DNA from 3 places in the Paenibacillus sp. ALJ109b genome. Region 1 is predicted to be linked to each of the others. Evidence: riboswitches for the same ligand, from Rfam matches in the RefSeq annotation. Region 1 holds a riboswitch; each other region holds the start of a gene.
What was found. A riboswitch is a leader RNA that binds a small molecule or an ion and turns the genes downstream of it on or off. The one in region 1 is predicted to bind cyclic di-AMP.
Positions count from the first base shown of each region.

Region 2: another riboswitch for cyclic di-AMP. It lies ahead of G3352_RS18900 (C40 family peptidase); the one in region 1 lies ahead of G3352_RS11310 (HAD family hydrolase).
Region 3: another riboswitch for cyclic di-AMP. It lies ahead of G3352_RS22955 (C40 family peptidase); the one in region 1 lies ahead of G3352_RS11310 (HAD family hydrolase).

Region 1 covers NZ_JAAIFP010000008.1:351,862-362,479, forward strand. Annotated here, with positions in the region: gene urtB (urea ABC transporter permease subunit UrtB) at 84-989, shown strand; gene urtC (urea ABC transporter permease subunit UrtC) at 1,008-2,102, shown strand; gene urtD (urea ABC transporter ATP-binding protein UrtD) at 2,065-2,874, shown strand; gene urtE (urea ABC transporter ATP-binding subunit UrtE) at 2,852-3,547, shown strand; gene G3352_RS11285 (nitrogen regulation protein NR(II)) at 3,573-4,226, opposite strand; gene G3352_RS11290 (hypothetical protein) at 4,254-4,457, opposite strand; gene G3352_RS11295 (urease accessory protein UreF) at 4,730-5,431, opposite strand; tRNA gene G3352_RS11300 (tRNA-Leu) at 5,853-5,935, shown strand; partial or broken gene G3352_RS31695 (hypothetical protein) at 6,043-6,111, shown strand; gene G3352_RS11305 (glutathione peroxidase) at 6,087-6,563, opposite strand; cyclic di-AMP (ydaO/yuaA leader) riboswitch at 6,931-7,106, shown strand; gene G3352_RS11310 (HAD family hydrolase) at 7,224-7,622, shown strand; gene G3352_RS11315 (HAD-IA family hydrolase) at 7,785-8,477, shown strand; gene G3352_RS11320 (Nramp family divalent metal transporter) at 8,623-9,918, opposite strand; gene G3352_RS11325 (organic hydroperoxide resistance protein) at 10,362-10,618, shown strand, end outside.
Region 2 covers NZ_JAAIFP010000018.1:22,124-32,741, forward strand. Annotated here, with positions in the region: gene speB (agmatinase) at 1-821, opposite strand, end outside; gene speE (polyamine aminopropyltransferase) at 836-1,663, opposite strand; gene G3352_RS18880 (transglycosylase domain-containing protein) at 1,958-4,036, shown strand; gene G3352_RS18885 (YwhD family protein) at 4,181-4,684, opposite strand; gene G3352_RS18890 (M1 family metallopeptidase) at 4,786-6,777, shown strand; gene G3352_RS18895 (hypothetical protein) at 6,788-7,630, shown strand; cyclic di-AMP (ydaO/yuaA leader) riboswitch at 7,883-8,020, shown strand; gene G3352_RS18900 (C40 family peptidase) at 8,024-8,494, shown strand; gene G3352_RS18905 (GNAT family N-acetyltransferase) at 8,890-9,384, shown strand; gene G3352_RS18910 (c-type cytochrome) at 9,535-9,894, shown strand; gene rbsK (ribokinase) at 10,228-10,618, opposite strand, start outside.
Region 3 covers NZ_JAAIFP010000025.1:180,069-190,686, reverse strand. Annotated here, with positions in the region: gene G3352_RS23000 (Cof-type HAD-IIB family hydrolase) at 1-656, shown strand, start outside; gene G3352_RS22995 (hypothetical protein) at 756-1,811, shown strand; gene G3352_RS22990 (GNAT family N-acetyltransferase) at 1,913-2,467, shown strand; gene G3352_RS22985 (glycosyltransferase) at 2,857-3,987, shown strand; gene G3352_RS22980 (YkvI family membrane protein) at 4,077-5,135, opposite strand; gene G3352_RS22975 (xanthine phosphoribosyltransferase) at 5,341-5,922, shown strand; gene G3352_RS22970 (hypothetical protein) at 6,021-6,350, shown strand; gene G3352_RS22965 (hypothetical protein) at 6,475-6,693, shown strand; gene G3352_RS22960 (carboxymuconolactone decarboxylase family protein) at 6,811-7,140, shown strand; gene G3352_RS22955 (C40 family peptidase) at 7,255-7,719, opposite strand; cyclic di-AMP (ydaO/yuaA leader) riboswitch at 7,725-7,856, opposite strand; tRNA gene G3352_RS22950 (tRNA-Leu) at 8,228-8,311, shown strand; gene G3352_RS22945 (X2-like carbohydrate binding domain-containing protein) at 8,643-10,618, shown strand, end outside.

The DNA.
Region 1 (10,618 bases):
CAATATCACGGTAAAGCGTTGATTCGTAACGTTAATGATGTCTTCTATAAAATTAGATGTTCACAGCATGGGAGGGAAAAGTGATGGATATGTTTGTCCTGCAAATGTTCAATGGGTTAAGCATCAGTTCCATCCTGTTGCTGATTGCATTGGGACTCGCGGTTACATTTGGGTTGATGAATGTCATTAACATGGCGCATGGTGAATTGATCATGATCGGCGCTTACGCTACATATGTGACGCAAAACCTGTTCATTTCGTATGCTCCGCAAGCGTGGTTCGATGTCTACTTTATTGTGGCTCTGCCTATCGCCTTTGGTGTGGCGGCTCTTATAGGCTGGTTGCTGGAAGTGGTGCTGATTAGGCATCTGTATGGGAGGCCGCTCGACAGTCTGCTTGCTACATGGGGCGTAGGCATGATGCTGCAACAATTGGCCCGAACGATATTTGGGGCGCCAAATGTAGGGGTATCCAGTCCGGCTTGGCTCAACGGAGGTCTGACCATCACGGACGGTATTGTGTTTCCATATAAACGTCTTTTTATTATCGCGCTGGTTGCTGTTGTACTGCTGTGCATGTATTTGTACATCTATCGGACTTCTTCCGGGAGACGGATGAGGGCCGTGATGCAGAATCGAAGCATGGCGGGCTGCCTTGGGATTTCAACCAGACGAGTGGATGGCATGACCTTTGCCATTGGTTCGGGTATTGCCGGCATCGCCGGGTGTGCGTTAACACTGATTGGTCCGATTGGTCCCTCGCTGGGCACGTATTATATCGTGGATGCGTTCATGGTGGTTGTACTGGGCGGTGTGGGGAAACTGGTGGGAACCGTGTGTGGTGCGCTTGGAATTGGCATGTTCAATACATTATTCGAAACATATACCTCAGCTTCTATCGGCAAGGTGCTGGTATTTGTCTGTATTGTAGCTTTTCTGCAATGGAAGCCGCGTGGGCTCGTTGCCATACGGACTCGAAGTTTGGATTAATGCGAAGAAGGGGGTTATATGATGTCGGCACTTCTTAAGACGGGTAGTCTGAAAATGAAGATCATCTGGGCAGTTGTCCTGATCATGATGTGTCTGGCTCCGCTCATTTCCACGGAATTCCGACTTAGTCTGTTGGCGAAATTCCTTGCCCTGGCCATTCTGGCGATCGGTCTGGATTTGATCTGGGGATATGGAGGGGTGCTTAGTCTGGGGCATGGCGTTTTCTTCGGACTTGGCGGGTACGCCATGGCGATGTATCTGAAGCTGCAGGCGAGCGGTTCAACACTTCCTGACTTTATGGGATGGAGTGGTCTTAGCAGTCTGCCGTGGTTCTGGGAACCATTCAGGTCATTTCCGGTGGCGCTATTGCTGGGTATTGCCCTTCCGGCATTGCTGGCCTTTGCTCTGGGGTGGTTCACGTTCCGTAACCGGATCACGGGTGTGTATTTTACAATCCTGACCCAAGCGTTAGTCCTCATTACCGTAACGTTGTTTGTGGGCAAACAGGAATGGACGGGAGGGACCAACGGTATAACGGGATATAACGCGATCTTTGGTTTTACCCTTCATTCGGCAGGGACAACGATTGCTCTTTACTATATAACGCTTGCTGTTCTGGTGCTCGCCTATCTGCTTTGTCGCCGGGTTGTAAACAGCAGGTTTGGTCAGGTTCTTGAAGCTGCCCGGGATGGGGAGAATCGGGTTCGTTTTCTTGGCTATGACCCGGCAGGCTTCAAAACACTGGCCTTCGCCCTTTCCGGAGCGCTTGCGGGAATCGCTGGTATGTTATTTGTACTCCAGGTAGGGATCATCTCACCTTCCATGATGGGGATCGTGCCATCGATTGAAATGGTGTTATGGGTTGCCTTGGGTGGTCGTGGAACGCTGATTGGTGCGGTAATCGGAGCTGTGGTGCTGAACGCAGCCAAAACGGGCATCAGTGAAGCTTATCCAGAAGGTTGGTTGTTTGTCATTGGTGGGCTATTTGTAACAGTGGTCTTGTTCATGCCGAATGGGCTTGTGGGTGTATACCGTCATGTGGTGCGCTTGCTGAAACGGAGAGGAGAGGTTGTGCATGTTCCAGTCAGTCAGGAAAAACCAAAAGTCTACTGACGTTCCGGTAGTCTTGGTCGCTGAGGAAATTACGGTGGCGTTTGGCGGTTTTGTTGCGGTCAAAGGCATGAATCTGAAGCTGCATGAACATGATCTACATTTTCTGATCGGTCCCAATGGTGCGGGGAAAACAACGATGCTGGATGTGATTTGCGGCAAAACTAAGCCCTTGTCCGGTACAGTGAAGATGGCGGATGGTACGGATCTGACACGTCTGAAGGAGCATCAGATTGTTCGAAAAGGGGTAGGGCGCAAGTTCCAGGCTCCGTCCATCTTTGCTGGTCTGACCGTGCAGGAGAACCTGATGCTGGCTGCGGAGAATCGTCGTTCTCCTTTACAGGCTCTGGGTATTCAACGGTATTCAAAAATAAGTCCAGCCATGGAGCGGATTACGCTCCAGATTGGTCTGCAGAACCGTGTGGATGCACGTGCAGGGGCGCTATCACATGGGGAAAAGCAGTGGCTTGAGATTGGTATGTTGCTCCTGCAGGAACCCCGTGTATTGCTGCTGGATGAACCGGCAGCGGGAATGACGGACGAGGAAACACACAAGACGGGCCGACTGCTGCAAGAGATTGCGCGAGAAAGGTCTGTTGTGGTAGTGGAGCATGATATGGAGTTTGTTCGTGAGTATGCAGCCAAAGTGACGGTGATGCATGAAGGCAAGCTTCTAAAGGAAGGTACGATGGCGGAAGTGCAGGAAGATCCGAGAGTGGCTGAAGTGTACCTGGGCAAAAGGAGGGATGACCATGCTGTCGCTGCAACGAATTGAGTCCGGTTATGGGGAAAGCAATGTGCTGCGCGGTGTGAATCTGGATGTTGAGCCAGGTCAGGTGGTATGCCTGATGGGGCGTAATGGTGTAGGGAAAACCACCTTGATGAAGACGTTGATGGGGCTTCTTAAAACGCGCAAAGGAAGTATTCAGTGGAAAGGTAAGGAATTATCCACCCACGATCCGGCCAAACGGGCCAGGTCGGGGATTGGATATGTGCCGCAGGGGCGAGAAATCTTCCCTCAGCTAACAGTAAAGGAAAATCTGCTGCTGGGTCTGGAGACAAGTGCAGAGGGTGTAAAGACGTTCCCAGAGGATGTGCTGGCGATGTTTCCAGTGCTTGCCACGATGTATGGTCGACAGGGTGGTGATCTAAGTGGCGGGCAGCAACAGCAGTTGGCATTTGCCCGCGCGCTGGCTTCCCGGCCGGGATTATTGCTTCTAGATGAGCCGACAGAAGGCATCCAGCCTTCCATTGTAGAGGATATCCGGCAGGTCATTTTGCAAATTAAGGCAAAGGGTGAAATCTCCATCTTGCTGGTGGAGCAAAGTATTGATTTTGTACGCGGTGCTGCAGATTATATCTATGTAATGGACAAAGGGGCAATTGCACTACAAGGAACACCGCGAGAGCTGGATATGTCGCAGTTTGAGCACCATCTGTCTGTGTAGCTAGGATTCTTGGTGTAGGGTGAGTTCAGGAACGCTTGTCCAGAATGTTGGAGTACTTCGGATATAGTCTTCGGATGCAATCCGGGCAGATATCATGGGTAAATTCGGCATGAGTGTGTTTCTCCAAATAACTCTCAATAGAGTTCCAGCTGTCCTGTTCATCCTTGATCTGTTTGCAGACAGCGCAGATGGGAAGCAGTCCACGCAAAGTACGCACTTCAGACAGAGCCTTCTTCAATTGGCGTTCTGTCTGTTTCTGTTCGGTAACATCCGTGTGTGCAATCAATGCGAGATCAGACTGCAGGGATGGGTCGGCCTGAATTAATGGAGTGAGTTCCAGACGAAACCACCGCTGTTCGTTGTGGACAGTTTGGACGGAGATGTCGTATGTATAACTGTCTTTAAAAGGTGCAGTGATACTTTTTAACTCCTGAACAATCTTCTCATTCTTTGTATTCTCCTCGCGTAATGTCCACCCCTCTACAAGGTGAAGGTAATGAGGCAATTCAGGTGTTGTTCTGGAGGGGCCTGTTACGCTTGGCTTGGGAAGCAGCTGCCCGAGTCCATTTTGCCAAGCGGTGTTGCAGCTTCGAATGATCCAGTTGTGGTCGACGATGATAAGCTGGTGCTGCATGGACTGGAACGATAATCTCTCCAGATCGGATATTAAGTATCTCATGAAATGAGCTCCTCCTTGGCAGAAATCTTATCTTAAATCATCTGGAATTTCCAAAATGTCAGCGACCTGGTTCCTAAACCGGGTTGCTTTGCGTGTGCCGTGAATGAGATTGGACAGACGGTATGGCGGAATGCCATACTGTTCACAAAATGTCTTTTGGTCGACCTGGAGTTCGGTTAGTCGTCGTTTAATGGCCCATCCGAAAGGAGTCACAGGTTTCTTTTTGTTCAAAAGGGTTCACCCCTCGTTGGAATGTAGTGTTCAGCTGGTTATTCTTGGTGTAAAATATATAGATATGCGAGCTGTATGTTTTATTATATACGTATTTGCGTCATCTAACAATTAAAAAAGACGGAAATAAGTGTATTTTAAGATGTTAAATGGCGTAAATACGTTAAATAGACAAAATAATTGACATAAAAAACACGCCAGCAAGGAGGTTGCGGCGTGTTTTTTATATTTTTACAGTGTGAGGAGGCGGGTTATGAAGGGAAGGGGGTAGATTAGGCTCTGTAGGCGTGAAGCCCTGCTCCAAGCATGTGAAAGCTTGGGAACAACGTTTTCATGGACATTGAGGTTGGTTGTACCGGTCCATCGGCAGCGGAGGCGCTGACAGTATGCCATTCATGCTCCAGATCTGCGGCCAGTCGAACCAGCAGGTCCTGGATTGTATCGGTATGAAGAGGAATCACTTTGGAGGCTTCGGTTATGCAGGCACTCATGGCTGAATGCAGATAACCAAGGACCGCCTCCTCGACAGGGATTTCGAGGTGGTGGTTAATCCAGGCGTGAACGGTAGAGAGGCAACCGACGGATTCATACCTAGCCAGGGTTTGTTCGAGATGGCTAAAATCAATCCAGGGGTGGAGTGCATGAGCCAGCTTAATCAGTCGTTTGCCCATTGTGGAGGCGTGTTCTCTAAGATTGACTGGTGTCCGCTGGACATGGACGAGCTTGTCGATGAGGGCTGTACGCCATGCGTCATTATGATCTGCGGCAGTATATATGCCTTTAATCGCCATGCCTTCCAGACGCACGATGCTGGGGTGCAATTGGCAGCGCATGAATGATTCGAGATCTTCGGCGTTACGAATGGTACCTTCAGCGATATGGGTATCCATTCCGAAGGAATGGGTGAAGCCTCCAACCTGGATAGAGGAATCAAGCAGTTTGACGTAATCGAGCAGCTTATTCCCACGGTTCACGATCTTTCGCCTCCTACGTTCGTTAAATGTTATGTTAAATAACATCTATACTCCTTTTTGGTTCGTTTTATGTTCGTAAATCCGAATTATATGATATATATATTCACATAAATATCCGCTTTTTGTCAATAGTTTCTTGGTTTTTTAAATATTAAATCTATCTAATGTTATTTTATATAACTTTATGAGTTACGTTATACTAAGGGGATGTGAAGGATGGTAATGCAAATAAAGTAGAATGATCGGCCTAATCGGGTATACAAACGAGATCAAATTTAATCATATGCACTTCGTAGGAGAAAATGACGAGATTATACGATTTATGGAAGGGAAAGCGCAGTTAAAATGATATTTATAAAAATGCTTTACTTTTAAACATGAACCGGGTATAATCAATTCTGTTGCCGATTATTTACGACATGCGGTCGTGGTGGAATGGCAGACACGCTATCTTGAGGGGGTAGTGGGTGTATACCCGTGGAGGTTCGAGTCCTCTCGACCGCATCATAAGAACGATTAGGAAGAAGCTTCCCGTAAGGGGAGCTTCTTTTTTTATGTGTTTTTTTTACAGTAAAGATGAGTCCAGAAAAAAAGGTCACCCGTTTCCCTGAATGCATGCTCATTCTGTCTTCAGGGGTCGGATGGCCTTCAGTTGTTATTTAAGCAATTCTTTGATGTCTGCTTCAATTTTATCAGGTGTTGTTTTGGGAGCATACCGTTTCAGAACACGTCCGTTCTGATCCACAAGGAATTTGGTGAAGTTCCATTTGATGGCTTTGGAGCCGAGTACACCCGGTGCTTCTTTGGTAAGATGCTGGAATAGAGGGTGAGCGCTTGAACCATTCACATCGATTTTCTCGAACATCGGGAAGCTGACACCATAGTTCATCTGACAGAACTCGGCAATATCATCAGAAGAGCCTTTTTCCTGTGCAAACTGGTTGCTTGGAAAACCAAGAACTTCAAATGGGGAATCTTTAAACTTATCCTGAAGCTCCTGCAGACCTTTGAATTGAGGTGTGAGGCCGCATTGGCTTGCTGTATTCACGATAAGCAGTACTTTGTCACGATAGTTGGACATTTCAACTTCCTGTCCGCGAAGGGTGTTTACTTTGTAGTCGTAGACTGACATGAAAATCGCCTCCATTTCATTTTCTTCTTTCTTCTATTATATTGATTACAATTAAATATTGCAAAATTAATATTGCTTTTTTAACTCAATTTGAAGCTGTCGTGTATGATCTGTGACTGATTTAATACCTAATTTTCGCTAAAGAGAGAATTAGAGAGCTTTGATGAGATGGGTAGAGAATGGATGCGTTGTAAGCGCTATTATTGATGAGAAATGGCAAAAATCCGTCGATTCGGTGATCTGCGCAGACTTTACACCAATATGGCACGGGTGTATGATTCATATCGTAATTCCAATTTAAATTAAATTTTACATGAAAAACGAAACAAACGATAATATCGCTCTGATTAATGATTATAAAAGAACGATGTTTTAATCGCTGAGTTTCCATTCATTCATGGGTGGGAAACGGGGGAACCAACAGGATGAACTGTCCAGGACAGTAGGCATCCATGGGGTGAATTTTCCGGTGACAGCCGGAAATAGGGCGACTCTCGCGCCCGAATCCGTCAGCTAACCTCGTAAGCGTTAAAGGGAGAGGCAACAAGCCGTACGCTGGTTCATAGTGTCTTTTTGCTATGGATTATTGAAGAAGCGTCCGGGAGGCCTTGGTCCCCCACGCTTCTTTTTTGTTGTCTTTTCACGCCAAGGGAGGAACGAATGATGGATAAAGAGATGATCTTAGTGACTGCTCCAAATGAAGCAGGACGCAAATTTATCAAATTGCTGATGTACAAAAAAATGCCGTTTGCCGTTCTGACCAACAGTGCAGGGGAAGAGCGCAGGCTCCGGAGAATCGGTGTGGAGCATGTCATTCGCATGAACACGGCTGCAGCTCAGAAATGGTTTTTGCCGCAAGGCAGTGTCGGCAATGTTTTTATTTTTGAAAATAGCCTAAACCTGACCTGTCGATATTTGCAGATCTGCCGCTCCTGGACATCCAAGTCCTTGTGTGTCATTACGGAACAAAGCCACCCCAAAGGGATCTATCGGGGAATGGGAGCAGACCGTATTGTATATTCCTTGAATGGGGAAGTTGGTTTTCTGCTTAACGGCTAGTGGCTAGTACTATTCCTGTGATTGATCCAGTCTCAGCTGCCTGTTATAATTGAAATCATAAATAAACGGAATCTTGAGGAGACTCATGCATGATGGTGGGTCTTCTTTTTTATGGTTTGGGAAATAGGGATAATTTCCTGTGGCTAACGAGGAGGAATAGGCGTGCCGGATGTACGTGGAATACAATGGTTGTTCTTTGATGTGGGGGATACGCTCGTGGACGAATGGGAGCCGGTAGATGATATTATCGGTCAGTTTGTTCGTGAAGCTTGTGCGCTTGGTTATCAGGTGGAGATGCAGACGGTGCGAGATATATTTGCCACCTCCTACCGAAATTACGAGCAATGGCCGATGAAATTGGCTATTCGTACCCTTATCAGCGATGAGGGTCACCGGGAACAGATACAGGAGAAGCTAAAGTTCCGCAAAGAGCTTGAGCGCCCCTTCGCGTCAGCCGACGCTGTTCTACAGACGTTGTCGCAACACTATAAGATTGGTATCATTGCCAATCAGAGCCCGGGGACGGAAAATCGGCTTGATAGCTACGGCTTGCGCAAGTATGTGGATGTGCTGGCCTGTTCGGCTGAAGAAGGAGTGTCCAAGCCTGATCCTGAATTGTATGCTGTAGCATTGAAACAGGCGGGATGTAAACCCGAGGAAGCGGTCATGATCGGCGACAGGATTGATAATGATATTATTCCGGCTAAGAAGCTGGGCATGCATACGATCCGGATTTTGCAGGGTTATGGCAGGTTCCAGCCGGAGCTTGCGGATGCAGAGCGTCCAGACTGGACTGTTGAATCACTGGAGGAACTTCTTCCATTGTTAATGGTAACTCAAAATTCAGACAACTAAATAAGAGCAAGCAGCATTTAAGATCTAATCGGTATGGATTAGGCTGCTGCTCAAACATATAAAAGGCTGATCGTCTCAAGGTATACGTTACTTGAGTTGATCAGCCTTTTTGAGTTAGACAAAATATTGCGTAGTTCCGTTTAACCTAGAATAACAGAATGGTTTGGATAATCAAATACACATTCAGAACAACGATAACTCCAGCAATGATCCAGGAGATGATTTTGAGCCATAGCTTGTTGGCAAAGGCCCCCATGCTTTTTTTGTCACTCGTAAACATCACCAGTGGAATGACAGCAAAGGGTAGCTGTAGCGACAGCACAACCTGGCTCAGAATCAGTAGTTCCTCTGTTCCGTGCTCTCCGGCAATGGCTGTTACGATGACGGCCGGAATGATTGCAATCAGACGTGTAACCAGTCGACGAAGCCACGCTGGGATACGAATGTTCAGGAAGCCTTCCATTACAATCTGTCCGGACAACGTGCCGGTGAGTGTTGAGTTCTGACCGGAAGCCAGCAAGGCTACACCGAACAGGATGCTGGCGATGGTAGTACCCAGCAGAGGTGTCAGCAGATGGTATGCATCTGTAATTTCCGCGACCTGAGTCATACCTGCACTATGGAACACGGCAGCAGACACAATCAGGATGGCTGCATTGATGAACAGAGCTAGCGTTAAAGCGATGGTTGAATCCATGGTGGAATACAGAATCGCTTCTTTTTTCCCTTTTGGCGTTTGTTCAATCTGACGGGTCTGCACAATGGAAGAATGCAGATACAGATTATGGGGCATGACGGTTGCACCGATAATCCCGATGGCGATGTAGAGCATAGCTGGATTTTGCAAAATCTCGACATTCGGTACGAAACCATGCATGACGCCACCCATATCCGGTTTGGCGAGAAACAGGTCAATCCCGAAGCAGAGGGCAATGGTAGCCATCAGCACGATAACGAGCGATTCCAATGCGCGAAAGCCTTTATTTTGCAGCAAAAGAATGACCAGTACATCGACAGCGGTAATAATGACGCCGTATAACATGGGAATGTTGAACAGCAGCTTGAGCGCGATGGCCGAACCAATAACCTCGGCAAGGTCGGTGGCTGCAATTGCAAGCTCACACAAGATCCATAGCACGATCACAACAGGCATACTAAATCGTTCGCGGCAGGCTTGCGCCAAATCCCGTCCTGTGACAATCCCGAGCTTGCCAGCGAGAGACTGTAATACAACAGCCATCAGGTTTGAAATCAGAATAACGGATAATAACGTGTATCCGAATTGTGAACCACCCGCAATATCCGTTGCCCAGTTCCCGGGATCCATATATCCAACGGCAACGAGGTAACCCGGTCCAACAAAAGCTAGGAACTTTTTCCACCAAGCAGCGTTCTGAGGCACCTTCATGGAGCTGTGGGCTTCCCCGAGAGATGGGGCCATACCCGCAGCCAATGGTTCATTTGAAGGAGTGTTGAACGGATTTTTTTTACTCATAATATAATCACCCGACTTTGAAGTATTGATATTCTATATGAAGAGGAACGGTATCATTCCTTTGATTACATTTGAACGCTTAAACCAAAATCAAAAGCGTAATTAAACTACTTTTCATATGTCTAAACGTTTATGTTGATACTTACATTGTACTCCTTCAATTATTTTTGTCTAGTGCAACTTTTGTGTATGAGGACAAAATTTACTGGAGAGTGAATTGTGCCTTAGTATATTACCCAACCCTGGATAAATTACCTGTGTTCATCCCCAATGCATGAAAAAGATAAAGATGTAAAAGCTGAATAAGGAGCAACAACGTTTCAAAATGAGCCAGAAGTTTAAATTGAATTGTAGGCAACAAAAAATTAAAGGCGAAGGAGAGATTCTTAATGGAAGCTTTATATACAGCAACAGCGACAGTTAAAGGTGGACGTACAGGTTCGGTGGCTTCTTCGGATGGCGTGCTCAAGCATGATCTGAAAATGCCAAAAGAACTTGGAGGCTCCGGTGGTGAAGGAACCAATCCTGAGCAGCTCTTTGCAGCGGGATACGGTGCATGTTATGAAAGTGCTCTTGCCAATGTGGCACGCAAAGCAGGCGTGAAATTGGAGAATGTGGTGGTCACAAGTAATGTATCCATCGGCAA
Region 2 (10,618 bases), on a different contig from region 1:
ATTTGTGTCTGTTCTGTAGGATCGTAAATCGGCGCCACTTCAACCAGGTCACAACCAACCACATTTACATCTGATCCTGCGATCATGTGAATGGCTTCAAGCAGTTCCTTGGACGTAATACCGCCCGCTTCTGCCGTTCCTGTACCCGGAGCCGCAGATGGATCAAGTACATCGATATCGATTGTAACGTACACCGGACGGTTACCCATTTTCGGAAGAGCTTCCTTCATCGGAGCTGCCACTTCAAACGGATAGAAGTTGATGTTCTCCCGTCCGAATTGGAACTCTTCACGGGAGCCGGAACGAATTCCGAACTGATAAATATTTTTGCCACCCATCAGTTCAGCTGCTTTACGCACTGGCGTTGAGTGAGACAATGGCTCGCCTTCATAGTTTTCACGAAGGTCTGCATGTGCATCAATATGGATCAGGATAAGGTCGGGATATTTTTTGTACATTTGCTGAATGACAGGCCAAGTGACGAGGTGTTCCCCGCCGAGACCAATCGGGAATTTGTCGTCAGCCAGCAGGCCACCGATATATTCTCCGATGACTTCGAGACTGCGTCCTGCGTTACCGAAAGGCAAAAGCAGATCCCCAGCGTCAAAGTAAGTCATATCCACAATGCTTTTATCCAGGTAAGGGCTGTACTCTTCAAGTCCAACCGACGCCTGACGGATATGAGAAGGACCAAAACGGGACCCTGGACGGAAGCTGACGGTGTAATCCATCGGCATACCATAAATGACCGCTTTGGAGTTCTCATAATCCTCTGAACTGCAAATAAACACGTTACCTGAATAAGCTTGATCCAATTTCATCTAATTATTCCTCCTTATTTCGTAAGGTCTTCCACGAATTTAGGAAGAACGAACGCCGCTTTGTGCAGACGTGGAGAGTAATATTTCGTATCCATCTCTGGAATCTGCGTCTCGTCCACCTCGAGCGGATTATGTTTTTTGCTACCCATTGTAAAAGTCCACAGACCACTTGGGTACGTAGGGATATTACAGCCGTACACATGTACGATCGGGAAGATTTCTTTAACGTCTTTGTTTACCTTTTGGATCAGATCCGCTTTAAACCACGGGTTGTCCGTTTGAGCAACGAAGATCCCGTCTTCTCTCAGCGCTTCATAGATACCTTGGTAGAAACCGCGTTCAAACAGCGGAGCAGCTGGACCTACAGGCTCTGTGGAGTCAACGATGATTACATCGTATTCATTTTTATGCTCTATAATATGCATGTAGCCGTCGTTCACCAGCACTTCAACGTTAGGCTCGTCCAACTTACCGGCGATTTCAGGCAGATACTTTTTGGAATATTCAATCACTTTCCCATCGATTTCGACGAGAACTGCTTTTTCTACAGCAGCATGCTTAATGACTTCACGGATAACTCCGCCGTCACCGCCACCGACAACCAGCACCTTTTTCGGGTTCGGATGTGTATTCAGCGCAGGGTGAGCCGCCATTTCGTGATAAACGAACTCGTCTTTCACCGTCGTCATCACCATGCCGTCAAGCAGCAACATATTGCCGAATTCTTCGGTCTCTACCATAGCCAGATCTTGAAAATCCGTCTTTTCGCTTACATAGGTCTGTTTAATCTTCGCGGTGATTCCGAATGCGGGGGTCTGTTTCTCCGTAAACCACAATTCCATAATCTCTACCTTCTTTCCGTAAAGTTTATATTAAATTGACCAGAGCGTACGTAGCGTCTGACTAATCAAAGAATCCAATCACTGACAACGGGTACTGTTCGACCTTCCTTGCCTATTGTATGTTGTGCCGAACCGTTACTTTTCATTACCCTTTTGCATTATACGCGATTGACGTTTATACTGCAAAACGGTTTTTTTCTGCAAAAAAGCTTTATTTTATACCGTTGAACGGGCGGATTGAATATCCGTGTCACTGAATTCCCATACTGGAAAGAAAAGAAAGGAGCCCGTTCCATGACCCAATCAAGCCAAAAGACCCGCAAACGCGGGTTCCGCACATGGAAAGTCATCAAAAGCCTAGCTCTGCTCGCTATTCTCGGCCTAATCGCCACGGCAGCAGCATTGGTCTATCTATACGCCACCAGCCTGCCACTGGCCGACTCCGACCGCAATTCCAGGCTGCTGGACAGCCAGGGGGAAGTCATTGCCACTTTCTCGGCAGGCGGCAAAGACTCGGTACCCGTACAGTTGGGAGATATTTCACCTGATTTGCTTAACGCTACACTTGCTGTAGAGGACCGCAAGTTCTATGATCATATCGGCTTCGACATCCGAGGGATGGGACGGGCTGTACTCGTCAACCTGGAACATATGCAGATGTCCCAAGGAGCAAGCACACTGACCCAACAGCTCGCACGCAACTTGTATTTATCGCATGAAAAGACATGGACCCGCAAAGCCAAGGAAGCCATGTACACGGCACAATTGGAGATGAAGTACAGCAAGGATGAAATTCTGCAGATGTACCTAAACGAAATTTATTACGGTCACGGCGCCTACGGGATCGAAGCAGCCTCACGGATGTATTTTGGCAAATCCGCCAAACAGTTGACGCTTGCCGAAAGTGCCATGCTTGCAGGGATTCCAAAGGGGCCGACCTACTATTCTCCATATAATCATATGAAGAACGCCAAGGACCGACAGAAGGTTGTATTGAATGCCATGGCTGACGTCGGCAAAATTACGCAAGCGGAAGCAGACAAGGCTTATGAGGAAATGCTTTCGTTTAAACCGGAAAGTGAACGTAAAACTGTGGAAAGTGCACCTTATTTCCGCGATTATATCCGTAATCTGGCCATCAAGGAGCTGGGGATCAGCGAAGCGATGCTGGATCACGGAGGATTGAATATATACACCACGCTGGATTTGCGTGTGCAAAAAGCGGCGGAAGACGCCGTAGCCAAAGGTATGGACGCCAAAAGCGAGCTCGAAACCGCGCTGGTATCGATCGATCCCCGAACTGGATATATCAAAGCGATGGTGGGCGGCAAAAATTACCGCACCAATCAGATTAACCATGTACTGGCGACTACACGCCAGCCGGGATCTGCTTTTAAACCAATTATGTATCTGGCTGCCCTGGAATCGAAACAGCTCACCAGTGCGTCCATGTTTAAAAGCGAGCCGACCCTGTTTCATTATGACAATGATCGCAAGACCTATAAGCCTGGTAACTTCGGAGACAAGTATTTAGGTGAGATTGATCTGAGACAGGCTATCGCCGCTTCGGACAACATCTACGCGGTAAATACAATTATGCAGATTGGACCTGAACAAGTGGTGAAAATGGCCAAAAACCTAGGGATTACGAGCAACATGAGCCCGGTACCTTCCCTTGCACTCGGCACCTCACCTGTTAGTCCACTGGAGATGGCTTCAGCATTCTCCGCTATCGCCGCAGGTGGGCAAAGAACACCTCCTGTAGCCATTCTACAAGTGACGGATGCCGCAGGACGAGTCATCTATGAAGCACCTCAGACCAAGGCCGAGAGGGTCGTTGAACCCGCTGCCGCTTATGTATTAACACGGTTGATGGAAAGTGTGTTCGAAAATGGTGGAACGGGCAATCGAGTATCTGCAACCATTAAGCGACCTGTCGCCGGCAAAACGGGGACAACCAATACGGATGCTTGGCTAGTCGGCTTTACTCCAGAGCTCTCAACAGCTGTCTGGGTCGGTTACGATCAAGGCAAAGCCATTTCCACATCTGACGGGCGTCGGGCGGCACCCATGTTCGCCCAGTTTACGGAACAGGCCCTCGCCAGTGTTCCACCGAAGATTTTCACCGTACCGGATAATGTCGTCAGTGTATATATCGATCCCGAATCCGGCAAACTGGCTGGCAATGGCTGCGCCGAGAAACGGCTGGAAGTTTTTATTGATGGCACGGAACCGACTGAGGTCTGTCGCAGCGCTTCAGACGACTCGGGTTCAGAGAATGATAAAGACAATCGCGAAGTGCAAAACCAGCAGGGAATACAGGAAGAGAAACATTCTTGGTGGAAGGATTTCAAACGCTGGTGGGTGGAGTAACCAAAGTGACGTAAATGCGTAATGACGCAATTGCGTCAGCGTCTGTAAAATTTAATTTTAGCAAAGAAGCAAAAAACCCGAACCGATCATCTCGGTCCCGGGGCTTTTGCTTCTTTTTTTTGAACAACTTTGAACATTCATTAATTAGGCGAGCGCTTCTTTCAATTCATCCGGAGAAGCGTTCCACCATTCTTCGTTATGCGTAATCAGCAACGTCTTGAGTGCCGCGCGATCCTCAGGTCCAAGGTCATCCAGCATGAACCGGCGCTTCATGGCATAATCCATGCGGTTCACATGTTCGGCCAGCAGTTTCCATCCACGACGCGCTTCTGTATCAATCCACATCTCACACGCTGTTGCTCCACCATAGAACTGCCCCTGTTCGTTTCGGTCCACAGCTACCCATACCAGCCATACCTGGCGTCCATTGGGTACGTCCTCACGGTTGGTTGAGAACTTGATGTTGCGCTCCACTTTGCTCTTTGCATGCATCGCACCAATATCGATCTTGGCTTCTCCGTTATCAATAATAACTGGAGACAGGTTGTTCAGATCTATGGAACCTGCACCGAAGCCTTTGTGTTTGCTCTTTGCACTAACGATATTCAAGGCAATCTGTTTTTTGCCGTTTTGCTCGTTTTGGTCCATGTTTATAGCCTCCAAGGGTTGATACAAATATTTTAACTAATAATCGCTCCAATGCAAACATATACATGCTGTAGATGCTTGTCAACGGGAGGTATTTAACGATGATTCCACGACGCGCCAAGAGCTGGCTCACCGCAATTATAGCCCTGTGTGTAGTTGCCGGAGGGATATGGCTTGGTCTGGGTTCCACACGTTCCATTCATTCTGACTTGCCTGCGCTCGCCCCGGAATCGGGCAAGCCTACGGCACCCGTCAAAACCCAAACATCTCCGGAAAGTATACAGACACCTACAGCTGAAGTGTTCAGCAACCGCGTAGTGGAATATCACATGGATGTGAAGCTGGTAGACGGGAATGTACTGCAAGGGACTCAGACGATAACCTGGACACATCCAGGTAAGAAAACCGTCAGCGAGCTTTATTTTCACATGTATCCCAATGCCTTCTCTTCTGCTGACACCACTTTTATGAAAGAATCCGGGGGGAAACTTCGCGGTGATGTCATGCCCACGAACGGTTATGGTTCTATGCATATTACAGAAATGAAAACAGAGGACGGACTTTCTCTCTTGCATCGGATGCAATATGTGCAACCGGATGACGGAAACATGAAAGATACTACCCTCATTAAGGTACGGCTGCCCAAACCCGTTAAAGGCAGTGAAAGCATAACGCTTCACACCCGATTTGAGGTCAAGCTACCGAAAATTTTTGCCCGCATGGGAACGGCAGATAATTTTGTTATGGCAGGTCAATGGTTCCCTAAACTTAGCGTATATGAGCCAGTAGGCACACGAGGTCGGACGACCGAAGGCTGGAATCTGCATCAGTATCACGGCAATTCAGAGTTTTATGCTGATTTCGGTATCTATAGTGTGCGTATTCGGGTACCGGAAACATACAAAGTAGCTGCTACCGGTTTCCCAACCCAGCAAGCTGTTGTGAAGAACGGCGAAAAAGTATATCAGTTCTATGCCGATGATGTGCATGATTTTGCCTGGTCAGCCTCTCCTGATTTTGTTTATGCGGAAGAACCCTTCTCTGCTCCCAATGTGCCAGGCGTCCGAATCAAGCTGTATCTCGACCCTGCTCATGAGGACCTGAAGGAACGTTATTTCTACGCCGCCAAAGCAGCGTTATCCAATTATAGCAAGTGGTTTGGCCCTTATCCGTATTCCACACTGTCCATCGTTGTCCCGCCCAAATCGGGGAATGGCGCAGGGGGAATGGAATATCCTACCTTGGTCACCGCTTTCGGTGCGGATGATTCTACACCTGGTTACGATCTGGAACGCACGGTTGTGCACGAGATTGGGCATCAGTATTTTTACGGCATGGTCGCCAGTAATGAATTTGAGGAGGCTTGGCTGGACGAAGGGTTCACCTCCTATGCAGAAGACAAAGTGATGGAACAGGAATACGGACTTATCCCGAATCTGCCTGTACAATCAGGTCTCATTACTTCTCCAGCTTCTCTGACACAGGACTCCTGGAAGTTCGATTCCCAGAATCAATATGCCGCCAACGTATACACACGAGGCAAGCTTGTATTACTCGGGATAGAACAACAAGTTGGTGCCAAAACGATGGAGCGTATTCTCTCGACCTATGTAAAGAAATACCGTTTCAAACACCCTACTTCGTCTGATTTTCAAAAGGTCGTGGAGCAAGTAACCCGTACCTCCTGGACCGATTATTTTAATCAATATGTATACGGTGACGGCATGGCTGACTTTGCAGTGGAGAAGATCACAATCAATCCTACCCTGAAAGACGGTCAAACGTTGTACGAGTCATCCATTACAGTCCAGAAAAAAGGCAGTGAATATAAGAAGGTGCCTGTTCGAATTATGTTCGAAGATGGGAAAACCATGACGAAAGAATGGGATGGCAGCGAGGAGCGCATTACCTACAAACTGACCTATACTTCCCCTGTTTCCTGGGCCATGACTGATCCGCTGTACACGATTGTGCTGGAGAACCATCATATGAACAATTTTCTGAAAGCCGGACTGGATGAGCCAACCAAATCCCGCTGGAGCATGAGTGCAACCAAACTTATAGAAGCCATATTCGGAAGTCTGTCATGGTGAGGTGGATACAGTGAAAGCGAAAATACGTGAAGGCTGGTTTCTCGTCCGTCAGCATATGTTCATTGCAGCACTCTTATTTCTCTATCAATTAGTATGGGGATACTTTCTTTATCGAATGGTTCAATCAGCTGTGGTTCCGCTACTCCTGCGTTATCCCGACCCTGATGCAGGGGAACTCAGTACAATTTTATTCAAAATGGAGAGCCAACTCGGCCTGACAATGAATCCAGAGGTCCATCGCTATTTATGGATTTTAGGGGCTATGCTGCTGCTACGGATGCTAATTAGCCCTCTCATTCAGGCAGGGCTGCTCTACTCGCTCCAGCATTATAATCATTCGGAAGAGCGCATTCCATTCATTCGCGGCATCAAAAATTTGTGGAAACCAATGCTTCTGCTCCACACTATTCGCACCCTATTGCTGCTGCTACCGGCTTATTGGATCGCACCAAAACTTTATTCCATCCTTATGGAAGGTTTTCATTCCCTCCATCTGCTCCTGCCTGGTATTCCCTATGTTGCTGGTTGGATTGTATACGGGTGGGTTATCCATCATGTCCTGCTGTACATGCAGTTTGGTATCTCGGCTCCTGATGGGGAAGGCGGAGCACGTGGTACGTTTCAAGCTCTATGGATTGCACTACGCCAGGTCATCACTCTAATTGGCATTGCCGTACTGCTGGGTGGCCTACATCTCCTGGTCTTTGGCGCCTTCACTTCAGCTTCATGGTTACTAACGGGCTTAACTGGTCTTATACTACAACAGACGTATCCACTTGCCCGGTGCTTGCTGAGCTTATGGAAGATATGCGCCCATTTCCGGTTATGGCAGTCCAACTCGGTCAAGGATTAACATGCACAGTTAAAAATGGTTACCATCTATATGTAAAGTTGTTTTCATCAAACACCTTTAAACAAGCAAACCTCGACCTTTCCCCGTCAAAGGTCGAGGTTTTTTTTGCTAATTTTTCTGTTAAACGTTGCCAAAGTGATACACCTCTGTTACAATAATCGCAGTGAGTTTTTAGTAACAACTTTGTAATCTTTACCTTCATATTTGTAACTACTTAAAATTTAATCGTCATTTCTTGATTTCGCAGGTGCATAACTAGCATAGCCAAATTCCTAGCACCTGGGAAGCGGGGGAACCAGTTATGGGTGAATTGATCTTGCAACAGAGGGATCATAGGGGACCTTCAACCGAATCCTTAAGCTAACCTCGCAGGCATTGGAAGGGGTATATCTCTTGTTTAAGAAGAAATTAACCGCAGCTGTACTCAGCATCACATTCGCATTATCGCTTGGAGCAGGCAGCGCATTCGCAGATTCAAAAATGGACCAAGTCATTGATTCAGCAATGGGAACTACATACAAAAGCGGAGGAACAACGCTTAGCGGCTTTGACTGCTCTGGGTTCACAAGCTATGTATTCGACAAGCTGGGTATTGATCTGGCTCGCCAATCGAGTTCGCAATTCGACATGGGTGATTCAGTATCCCGTATGGAAATGAGACCAGGTGATCTGGTATTCTTCAATACAACGGGCAAAGGGGTCTCACACGTAGGGATCTTTGTAGGGGATGGAAAGTTTGCACACTCTTCTTCTTCCAAAGGAGTTACAATTAGCGCATTAAGCGAAAGCTACTGGGCTAACCGCTATGTTGGCGCTAAACGCATTATGAGCACGGACGCATATGAGACATTGGCCATCGACTAGGGACAAGCTGAGCAACGTCATGCTGTAACAATAAAACTACTGTAACGAAGCATAATAGAACCGTCTGGTACATTCTCCGCAGGAATGTATCCGGCGGTTTTTTTGTGCTTCGTTTCCTTTAACGTATTCGGGACAGCTATCAAACCTAACTTTAACTTTTTTTAAAAGCTATTTTTCGTTGCTTTGTCCGTGCTCTTATAATGTTTTTACCCATCCCACTATAATATAAACGAAATTACCGGAACTTTTGTTTCACTTTTTTTTCAAAAACGAGGACTTGCCAAATGAACGCCTCTTTTGTAGAGTGGAAACAAGCTTAGATATGGAATGACATATGTATATGGACAAATCAGAATCATTATAGCTTGTTCACAATGAGAGGAGCGTGCAGTTGTATGGATGAAGCCCCTGTGACGTTTCACGTTGTGCCCATGCAAGAAGAACATGCGGAGCTCATCTGCAATTGGCAGTATGACCCGCCTTATAATATTTATAGCTGGCTGCCCTGGGAGCAGATGAAAGCACTTGAAGTGGAATTCGGCGATCCCCAGCTACGAAAAGAACAATATGCGGTGGTGCTGGGAGAGGATCATCAAATTTGCGGCTTCGCTCAATACTTCCCACTTGAAGGTGTCACCCGCATTGGGCTTGGCATGCACCCCGATCTGTGTGGTCATGGTCAAGGAACGGCTTTTGTCTCGGCCATTGTGCAGGAAGCGATTCGCCGGAACCCTGCAAACGAAATTGATCTGGAAGTTCTGACCTGGAATGGCCGGGCCATTCGTGTCTATCTCAAAGCCGGATTTGTTACGCAGGATACATACGAACGACAGACACCAAGCGGTTTGAAGCCCTTTTACTGTATGGTCTATGAAGGTCCACGCGGATAAAAAGAGCTTAAAATCACCCTAGAAAGTCCCCGGTTATGTGATTAGTTCAAAAAATTACCACAAAATGCTATGATGTCACTACAGGTTCCGTTATAATGATATGGATAGTTTCAAGTTAGATGATCTTTCATTCTGGAGGGGACATAAGGGATGCACAAATGGATCATGAGCGGGGTATTTTTTGCAGCGTGCGCTTTAGCTATTGTACTAATGTTTACGCTTCCAGGGAAAGAGGAAGTTGCAGAAGAAGCGAAACCGACGATGCCGCAAGTTACAATGGATGCAGGACAGGCTGAGGCACTGGTCAAAGCAAACTGTATTACCTGCCACGGTGATCAGCTTCAAGGGGGTATGGGCCCTAGTCTGCAGAAGATTGGTAGCCAGGACGATGTGGAGAAGATTTATACCACGATTGTTAAAGGTAAAAGCGGCGGTATGCCTTCGTTCAAAGACAAGCTGAAAGATGAAGAAATCGCGAATATTGCGATGTGGCTGGCGGAGAAGAAGTAATCCAAGACGTCCCAGGCGATCAGTTTGTGGCGGGTTGCATGTGTAGTGCGTATGGCGGCTTCAATCGCCTCCTGCTCTTTACGCATTCTCTAAACCACGCTGACGCTAGATGTACAACGTAGTCGCCCCGTATTTATATTACAGGGTTGCTGTTTTTATCAATGGTTATACAGAGAAGAGGCTCTTACTCTCCCGTACTGGGAAGTAAGAGCCTCTTGGTTATTTCAGGGATGCTCCGATGAAAACATCCACCACGCTATGGCTATCTAGATGCATTAGCGTATCCTGCCTACTGACACCTGCCGCCTCTGATTCAGCTAAAGCATGCATAGATTACTGGGTCTTTGCCTTCTGCTCGGCAAGGAAAGCCTGCACTTCACGTGCGGACGGCATCCCGGACTGGGCGCCGAGCTTCGTCACGGACAACGCGGCTGCGCCCATGGCGAAGCTTACCGCCGCGTCCAGCGTCTCTCCGCGCGCAAGGGCTACTGCCAGCGCGCCGTTGAAGCAATCGCCAGCGCCGGTCGTGTCGACGGCGCTTACGGCGTAGCCGGGCGCACGGCACGCGCCGGCACGCCCTGCCTTTACGCGGCCGCCAGGCGCTGCCGCGTACACAGCCCCCTCGGGGCCGAGCGTCGTGACGACAGCGGCCCCGAGGGATGCGGCGAGCTCTGCGACCGCCGCATCCACGTCTTCCGGCCGGAGATCATCCCGGCCGGTGAGC
Region 3 (10,618 bases), on a different contig from region 1:
CGATTCCGTTTATGGAACAGATGGGACTTGATGGATATGTCATTACACATAATGGAGCGGTAACTGCACAGGTCCAGACTCGAGAAGTAGTGCACCATTTTGCCATGGATGGACAGGGGCTGGAGCCTTTCATATCTTACTGCCGTACGCAAGGTGTGCATTTTGATATCAACACAGCGTTTGGACTTTATGTGGATCAGCCGGAAGGTTTGGAGTTGCAGGTACGCGAAATGTATCAAAACTTCATGGCAGAGCCATTAAAGCTGCCGCAATGGGCGGATATGACAGAGCCGCTTGCCAAATTCACTGCGTTTGGACCCATCGAGCAGATGAATGCGGTGCAACAGGAGTGGTCGACCTGGAATCTTCCATATTATATGACGCGCAGTGGTGATTTTTTCATTGATCTGATGCATCCCGAAGCCTCCAAAGGTGCAGCCCTAAAAAGACTGGCCGAAGCAAAAGGAATCCTGCCTTCCGAGATCATGGCGGTAGGTAACTACTATAATGACATCACCATGTTGACCTTTGCAGGCAAAGGGGTTGCGATGGACAATTCCCCGGAGGAAGTTAAGGCTGCTGCGGATGAGGTTACACTTTCGAACAACGATCAGGGTGTGGCCTACGCTATCCAAAAATATGTGTTGTCCGTCTAATAGTTCGCTCTTAAAATCTGAATAGCGTTGTATCTTATAAACTGTCGCTCTCAAGGGTAACCTAATAGAATAACGTTAGGAACCGAGGAGGACAGGTGCATGGAACTGAAAGTAGAGCTTATTCCTGATCTTCGTACATCAGGTGGCGAAGTGCAGGATATAATGGTGGAGGGTCAATATGCGGGTTCATTGCTGCTCGTGTTCAGGGAAGGGGATCGGGTATCCGGCAGCCTTCAGATTGAGCAAAATTCGCTACCTGACGAGACAGAACAGTATATTGTGGAGCAGGTGCACGAATATATTCGTTCTCTCGCGGATGCGGTAAGTGCTGCTGAATATGAAGTGCTTGTAAGCTGCGGTACACTGTATTCTGTGTTACAGAAGCCACAGTCTCAAACGGATGTGTTAATTCAGTCTTCACGGTCTGAAGATACGTATAATCACGATGGACAGAATGGTCGAGCTGATGTAAATGAAGTACACGTCATTCCTGGCTCACAAGCCGAATCATTTACATATGAAGACCCCGAACATTTGCTCGAGATGGAGCTTGTAAGCGCCGGACGCAGCATTTCCACCTATGTATTTAATGACGCCAATGGACAGGAACTGGCCGAAGCCTCTCTGAAACAATATGGTGCTGATGTACAGGGTGAGATCCACTGGTATGATGAACCGGCAGAGAATTATCAGGATGCGGCTGCCGAGCTGCTGGTACGAGAGCTGGATGAAGAAATCATCGATACGATTACGATCCGCATGTGGCATCAAGGGCAGGAGCTGGAATCGGCGGAATGGGTACACCGAGATTTTGCGGATGATGATCAGATAGTGTCCGAAGAAGATCTCGAAGAGATTGAAGCTGCTGAAGAAGCCTGTTATGTCATGTTGGTACGCAAAGATCGGGAATTTCGGGTATATGAACTGTACCTACAAGAACGCGGAGGCTTACCTGTAGGTACAGCAACGATTGATACCTCACAAGCAGATTTGTCAGGCTATATCGATTATCAGGTTCCCGGCACAAGTGTTCAACGAAAGAGTTTGGTTGAAGTTCTGATGCGAGAGCTGGACAAAGAGCTTGAGTTTGATACATTACATCTCACGATGTTATACCGAAACCAAATTATCGATGAAGCGAAGATTGAAGGGTAAGAGGCATAGCCTCTTACCTTTTTTGTTTTCTTTTTGACGAAAAAGCCATTTCCCGGTATAGTACCATTAGTTTAAGAGAGACCTGGAAGTGGAGGAGAATCATGAAGCACTCATTCAGTATCACAACAGACTACATTAATGATGAATTTAAGGCATTGCAGGCTCAGCCCGAAGACACGGAGGATGTGATGTCTCTGCTTATGGAAACAGCCGAATGGCTGCGGAGCCAGGGGTCTTCTCAATGGAATGCGTTGTTAAAAGGTGAGGATTCTCATAATACGGCGGAGGCTATTCAGCGTGGCGACGTATTTGTATTTAAAAAGGGTTCTGACGTAGCTGGCATGGTTATTTTGATGAGCCAGCCAAGTGCATGGGATTTGCATTTGTGGGGAAGCAAAGCGCATGCCGGGGATGGCGCACTTTATCTGCACCGATTAGCCATTCGCAGAAAGTATGCCCAGAGTGGATTGGGAAGGGCGATTTTGCAATGGTCCAGCAGCGGGATACAGTTTGAGGACAAACATATCGTCCGATTGGATTGTGGAGCCGAGAACGCAACATTGAACGCATTCTATGTGCGTAATGACTATACTTTTGTGGGAGAGACAGACGGCTTCAGTACGTATGAGAAGGCGGTCACACATCTGTCTGTATAACACTGTATGCAACATATCGAGTGCATTCAAAAGCCGGGAGCTACCACTGCTCACCGGCTTTCATTTGCATGTGGGCAAAGAGGTTTAACTTTCAATCCATACATTCGCTTCTTAGCCGAGCATCTTCTGAATATGTTGTATATACGACTCCGGAGTAAGGGCTTACGCAATTATTTCCATTGGAATTCCCCAGTACCTAACAGTATTCGTAATGTCGTCAGCGTCAGATGCAACATGGTACAATTGATATTGAAATGAATTCTAGTATTCGGCTGTAAATGAGCGAGTGATAAGGAATCTCATTTTGTACCTTTACTGAACATATGTTCTGATATATCATGATTGAAGATGTAATGAAAAGATTTATGCTAGAAAGGGGGAAACTAACGGTGAGATTGCTGCAGGCGCTTTTCTTTCCTCCGGAGCAGCCCGGAGGAGTATCCTCTATGATTCCGTATATGCAAGAGAGGTTTACAACCCCGAGGTGGGAAATGGATCTTTTCTCGCTGCCTAAGCGAATTCGCAACAAGGGCAGGGAAGATATCCAGTTTGAGACGTTCGATTGGACTCAGTATCAGGACAGTCCTGTCGTGCAAAAATATATGCAAACCTACCGGGATTATTTGTGGTGGACCAAGCTGCGTATTCAGAAGCCTTACGATCTGATTCATGCCCATCACCCTATTGCGGGGCTTGCAATGAAGAAGGTTTTTCCGGATGTTCCTCTCATTCAAACGATCCACTCCAGTTATGAGCGAGAGCTGATACTGAATGGACGCATTGAGCCGGATGGACCGGAGCATCAATTCCTGTTGGCCATCTATGGTGAGCTGGAGCATCAGGCAGAGCGGATGTTAACAGTATCGGATTCTTTCCGTCGTTATCTGGCTCCCTATGTACAGCATCCCGATGTTATCGGTGTGATTCCGAATGGTTTTGATGAGAAAAGGTTTAAGCCAATCCCCCATGAGAATGCGATACCACAGCTAGTCACCGTATGCCGTCTGGTTCCGGCGAAAGGGCTGGATATTCTGTTCAAAGCCTGTGCGGAATTGAAAGCGCGGGGGCATGATTACGTACTTCATATTATTGGGGACGGACCAATCCGTCCAGACTTGGAAGAATTAGCCCAGCGGCTGGGCATTTATAATGAGACTATTTTTTATGGCTACACGCTGCACCCGGAGGAATTCATGCCATTTTTTGATATCTTTGTACTTCCTTCGCGGGCGGAGGCGTTCGGGTCTGTTTTCGCGGAAGCAGCGCTTAGCTGTCTCGCCCTTGTAGGTACAGATGTTGGCGGCATACCAGAGCAGATCGAGAACGGCAGTAACGGCTTGCTGGTACCTTCAGAAGATCCGTCTGCACTGGCAGAAGCGCTGGAGAAGGTGATGGTTGACCCGGCGTACCGTTATGAGCTCGCTCGTTCGGCATGTGAGAAGGCCAAAACCCATTACTCTTTGGGCAGATCGGTCAATGCACTGAAAAAAATGTATTTGCAATTCCCGAGCCAGTTCTAACTTCTGGAAAGGGAAAAGAAGGAAGCCGCTGCGTAAACAGCGGCTTTTTTATATTTAGGGAAATGATGTTTCGCAACAAAAATACGTTGTTATAGGTGTTTGTTACGATCTCCAAAGCTTCCCCATCGATCCATAACTAATTTTGCACCCCAGATTAGTGCCAAACTGCCGAAAATGGGGTAAAGGATAGAGAGCAGGGAACTGAATCCAAACTGGCTAAGCGAATAACATAGCAGCATGATGGCCAGTATGATTAGTTTGGGATGTACATGGACATGCTGCCTGAGTTGGAGCGTCATTCCATAAATATCGGCTACAAATGTACTGAAGATTTCCATAAAAATCAGGGATACATAGATGGACTGGACTACCCATCCAAGTTGAAAGGCAATGCTGCCCATCGGAATTTCAAATTGTGTGATGCCAGGCATCTGGGCTGACATGGCGAAGTGGGCTGCCATAAGCATGAATCCTACACCAATCCCGCCCAGAACGCCGCCCCATTTGAGTACCTTTCGGCTGCGAATCTGGTTACCCACCGGAACGAGCACTGCTTGGGCAAGTGCCAGGTTGAATGAAGTATACAAAAGAGGAGATAACCAGACCTGGATTGGATTGCTGTCCGTGGTTAATGTAATAAATCGGTTTGCGCCGGGATGATGTATGGTGCTGGTGATCATAAGCAGAGAGAGCAGGAGCATCATGGGCACCACGATACTGTTCATTTGCAGAATAGCCTGAATACCCCGTCCAAGCAGCAGATATGTACCTATAAGGGTAACAATCAGTCCGGTCTGGTAATGAAGCCCTAGATGCTCTACAAAGACCGACCCTGCTCCGGCCAGCATGACACTGTTTACTCCAATGAGAATTACAAGGGTAACCCATGTAATCCAGTTTCCTGCTTTATGACCGAATAGATGCTTGTTGAGATCTTCGTAAGAGCGCGAGCCGGTATCATGGGCAATCAGCATCATTTTTGTACCTAACCAGACAAAGAGCATGGTCGATAAGCCAATGGTAATAGTGGCCCATTTGCCATACTGGGTAAAGAACTGCAATATCTCTTGCCCTGTTGCAAAGCCGGCTCCTACTACCGTTCCAATGTATGTAAATGCGATCTGCAGCACCCGAAATGCCTGTTTCATGCGTTTCCCCTCTCAGGCCCCTGAATAGTTTGGACATGTGGGTGCCATGGTACAAGGTATGCTTGACCCGTCAAAGTCATGACAATTGAAGTTTGGCAAAGGGTCATTTAACATGCTCTGAACAAGAGCAAAGGCAATTTCGCTTGAACTGAGAGCCTGATCTATGATACTTTTACGTCATAGGATAGGCTTGGGAGGTCAAATTATGGAAGTATTGAAACAACGAATTTTACAAGAAGGCGTAGTCATGTCAGATCAGGTGCTGAAGCTGGATGGTCTGCTGAATCACCAGATTGACCCTGCATTGACGATGGAAATGGGACGGGAATTTGCCGCTCGTTTTCGTGAAAGTGGGGTAACTCGGGTCATTACAGTGGAGTCTTCCGGGATTCCGGTCGCTTTTGCTGCCGCACATGAACTGGGTGTTCCGCTGGTATTTGCCCGTCGCAAAAAAACACTTTTGGCTGACCCCGATGCCTACTGTGAAAGAGTACCTTCTTTTACCAAAGGGATTGTAACGGATATTATGGTGTCCCGTGAATATATTCATGAGAATGACCGCATTTTGTTTATTGACGATATCATTGCGAATGGCGATGCCGCTCGTGGTGTCATTAAAATTATCGAACGTTCGGGTGCAGAACTGGTTGGATTCGGTGTTGTGGTCGAAAAATGTTTTCAGGCCGGAGCGCGCACCATTCGTGAGCAGGGCATCCCGGTTGAAGCGTTGGTGCGCATTCGTTCATTGAACGATGGTACCGTGCAATTTGACGATAACGAATTGTGACTTTTTAAAGGAAAAAGTGCCTATTTTTATAACAATGCCTTTGCATGACCGCTGATTTCATTTATAATGGGGTTATGTTAGGGAGAGGAGGCAACACCATGGGTAACCAACCGGCAACAGAACAATTTTTTATTGATAAGCTGGCGGAATCGAAAGTACATTTTGAGCGTGCCCTGGATTGTAAACATACGGAATTCGATGACCTTTATCCCTATATGATTGAACATCCTCAATTTTTCTGGTACAAACGCTACGTTGCCTGGTCAGAATTGCTGACGATTGTAGGCTTGTGCGAAGAGTTGTCCTTCTCTTGGAAAGAACAATTTACACCGCATCAAGTGGAGTACCTTGAAGAACGTGTGATGTCCGCCAAAGTGCTTGATTTTTGGTTTGAGAAGAACGACAGCAAAGAGCACGCGCAGCGGTAACTTTCAGTCGGGACATATTTTCGAATGACATGACAGTCCAATACAGTCACGTGAGACCTAAATGACTTTTCATTTAGGTCTCTTTTTGTAAATAATTTTTTTTGGGAAAGTAGGCGCCATGAATATGATCAGTGATGCAGAATTGGATGCACTGCGTTTATCGGGTGAGAAAGTAAGGGTAGTACGGGACGAGATTCAGTCTAATGATGTGACAGGCATTGTAGTGGCTTGGGACGGGGAGCAGGTGCTCATTCGCCGTCAGAATCGTCGTGTGGTTAAGCTTGATCGGAATTATCAGTATCAGTTGTTCAGCGAACCACGTAAGAGCCCGCTCGAAGAATAGGACAGGCGTTTTTAGGTTCATTTACCATGGATGTTTTGGCATAATTACACCTCTCGGGAGAAAAGATAGGTACAGTGAGAGCTTGTAACATATCAGCCGAGAGGATGTGCGGTAACCATGACATTGATGAATGATAAGGTCCATGCCTATAAAGATCAGATTGGTGAATTAAGCGACGTGCTGCCAGCTGTGGTGAAGTCTTATCATGAGTTCACTGGAGAGTGCTTTCAGGCAGGGGCGATTGATGCCAAGACCAAACAGCTGATTGCGCTGGGCATTGGACTGTTTGCAAACAATGAGGTATGTACGTTTTACCACGTGGAAGAAGCGCGTGCCAAAGGAGCGACCGATCAGGAGATTATGGAGACGGTTGCTGTGGCTGGAGCTGTTGGCGGAGGCCATGCGTTGTCTCAGGGTGCAATGAGAGTACAGAAGGCTTTACATTAAAAGCTTTGGTTAAGACTGATTATGACCTTGCGTATCTCTAGAATCAATATCAATGTAGACAAAGATAGACGAAGAAAAGGCTCCGGTTATAACCGAAGCCTTTTCTTGTTTAACTTATATTTTGCCCAGCATTTTGTTATACATAAACTGTCCTGTTACCCGGCGTGCTGTTACGTAACGATCATTGAAGTAAGGATTAGATAATTGTGTGATGCTAACGCCCTTGCTGCTTGAAGCATGAGCGAACTGTCCGCCCCCGATATATACACCTGTATGTGAAATACCATTACCCATCGTATTAAAGAATACCAGGTCACCCGTACGCAGATTAGCTTTGGATACAGGAGTTCCGGCCTTAGCTTGTTGCTGGGAAGTACGTGGTAATTCAATGCTATATTTGTTGAAAATATATCTCATAAATCCAGAGCAATCAAATCCGGCCATTGTTGTGCCGCCCCATTTATAAGGTATGCCAGTCATGTTGTTAACGACGGTGTTAATACTGCTTGCCTCTGTGCTTGCTGCACCGGATGTAAATAGTACTGCTGCTCCAAAAATGGAGATGATAAGCTTTTTCAAAATTTTTGTTCTCCCTTCGATGCCTACGGAGTTAGCTAAGGGTTCGGTAGAAGGTTCCCTATATTTCCTATGTATAAGAATAATTCACCCAAAATGGTTCCCCCGTTTTCAAACATGAAACTCGGCAAATGAATAATTAAGTTTTTGTAACCTTTTGAAACTATATTGCATAAATGCGAAAATGTCAAACCGTTCTTGAACACTTCTTATCATCTCAATGTTAACGGAATTATCGCTATTTATGTAGAAATAACTCGAATGTTGGGTTCTAACAGATGACAAAAAAGTAACTACTGTTTCAAATGCAGGATTCCAGCTTCCTAAAACTTGAAAGAAGAGGTGGGTATGTATTACAGTGCATGTTGATAGTATTGGTTTTGCATGAAATGATGGAGGAATATAGCTTTACACATTAGAAGGGGAATTATTTTTTTGTTGACACTAATTACCTGCACATGATATATTATTTCTTGTCGCCGCGATATAATTTCTCGGAGATACAATATACGCGGTCGTGGCGGAATTGGCAGACGCGCACGGTTCAGGTCCGTGTGGGCTAACCCCCGTGGAGGTTCGAGTCCTCTCGACCGCATCATATGTAATACGAAGAAAGGTTCCTAGAATGGCATTACTGCCACTCTAGGAACCTTTTTTCTTTGTTTACGAATTAGAGTGATTGCTCATCCTGGTTGTCTTCAACCCATTCCCTTAATTTGAGCAAAGATGAAGTTTTTATTTGTTTATTTATCCATTAATGGAAATATGTTTGTTCTGCGACGGTTTGCCCCTATATTTCAGGCTAATTGTACGTAAAATACCGAATTGTACCTATCCTGGAAATCCACCATACACTATTCTCTTCTCGTATGGAAGCGCTATCAACAGGAATTTGATTGACCAAATTCAGAGGGGGTAGGGATAATTTGAAACGAATCGGAAAAAGGATGGCAATGTGTTTCATGGTGTTCATGATTGCGGCAGTGCAGTTCGGAATTATGGGAACGACAGGTAATGTGGCACAAGCAGCAGATAAGAGCCTGGCCCAAAAGCCGTATATGGGTTGGAGCAGTTACAGCATGCAGGTATATGACGGGGCGGGTAACTGGACATCTGCTGAGAGTATTAAGAAGCAATCGGATGCGATGCGTGAGAAGCTGCAAGCCCATGGATATGAATACATTAATATTGATGCTGGCTGGAACGGTGACGAAGATGAATACGGCCGTCCTATTCCGAGTACTGTTCTTTATCCAAATGGATTTCAGGAGGTCATCGATTATGTCCATAATAACGGACAGAAGATCGGAATCTATCTGATTCCTGGATTATCAATCACAGCCTATGATAAAAACCTTGAGGTTTATGGGACGGGCGGGGCATGTCGTATGCAAGATATTGCAGTAAAACCGCTCGTTGTTATGGATGCTTGGGATTCGTACACGTACAAAATTGATTTTTCGAACCCTTGCTCACAGAAGTACATTGACTCCATCGCGGATCTTCTTGGCGAGTGGGGTATCAACTTTGTCAAATTCGATAGTGTGACGCCAGGATCGGGAATTAATAACCTGAGCCGGGATGCACGCGGTGATGTGGAGGCATGGTCCAAAGCCCTGGACAGGAATAACATCTGGTTTGAGCTTTCCTGGGCGCTTGATCACAATTACGTGGACTTCTGGAAAAAGTATGCAAACGGCTGGAGGATCGACTGGGATGTTGAAGCCTACGATAGCAGTAAGGGCTTAACGGAGTGGTCGAGTATTTCACGCTTATTTCCCATAGCGGCCCTCTGGTGGCGGGATGCAGGTCCCGGAGGCTGGAACGACTTCGATTCACTGAATGTCGGGAATGGCTCGATGGATGGTCTGACCAAGGTTGAGCGGCAAACCGCCACGACCTTCTGGTCTATCTCTTCAGCACCGCTTTATACAGGTAATGATTTAACAAGGCTGGACAGCTATGGATTGGAATTGCTTACTAATGACGAAGTCATTGCCGTCAATCAGGCCGGACGTCCAGGCCATCCGGTTTCCATGGAGACCCAGCAGCAGGTTTGGTACGCTAATAACGGAGATGGTACTTACAGTGTAGCCTTGTTCAATTTGGGCGACCAGAGTGCGGAGGTTAAAGTCAAATGGAGCGATCTTGGCCTCAACGGTCCTGCTTCGGTCCGCGACCTGTGGAGTCGTTCCGAACTGGGAACCTTTAATAAGGAATTCAGTGGCGGCGTGCTGGAACCCCATGCTTCTCGAATGCTTAAAGTAACAGCGTTGAAAGGCACATCAGCCGTCAATGACGATGATACAGGCATGCGTTATAGCGGGGATTGGCAGCGCAACGGGGGCAAGGAGCAGACAGATGGGAGACAGGATCTGAGCATAGCGATTAAGGAATCCTCTGGTACTGGTCCAGCGAATAGCAGTCAAGAGGGTACCTTGGACGCTGAAGCTGACAATGCTGCAAATTCAATTTCCGTGGAAGATGCCGCCACTGTTACCAATGAGGTCTACATTAATGATGATGATAGCAGTATTAAATACACGGGCTCATGGAACTCCAATACCGGCAGAAGTTACGGTGATTACAATGGCGATGTGCATTTTACTGAAAAAGACGGCGATTATTTTGAGTATAGTTTCACGGGCACTCGCATTGAACTGCTGACGGAGAAGGATAAAGACCAAGGAGACATGATTGTCACCCTCGATAATGGAGCACCTGAAACTGTAAACGCCTATACCAGTGGAGAAAGGGAAGTCCAGCAGGTTTTGTACAGCAAACTTGATTTGGACAACGGCCCACATACCTTGAAGGTGGTCAAGGGCTCGGGCCAGTATATGTTGCTGGATGCGCTTAGAGTAACCATGGAAATTCCTCCTGGAGGGCAGAACAGCACCAT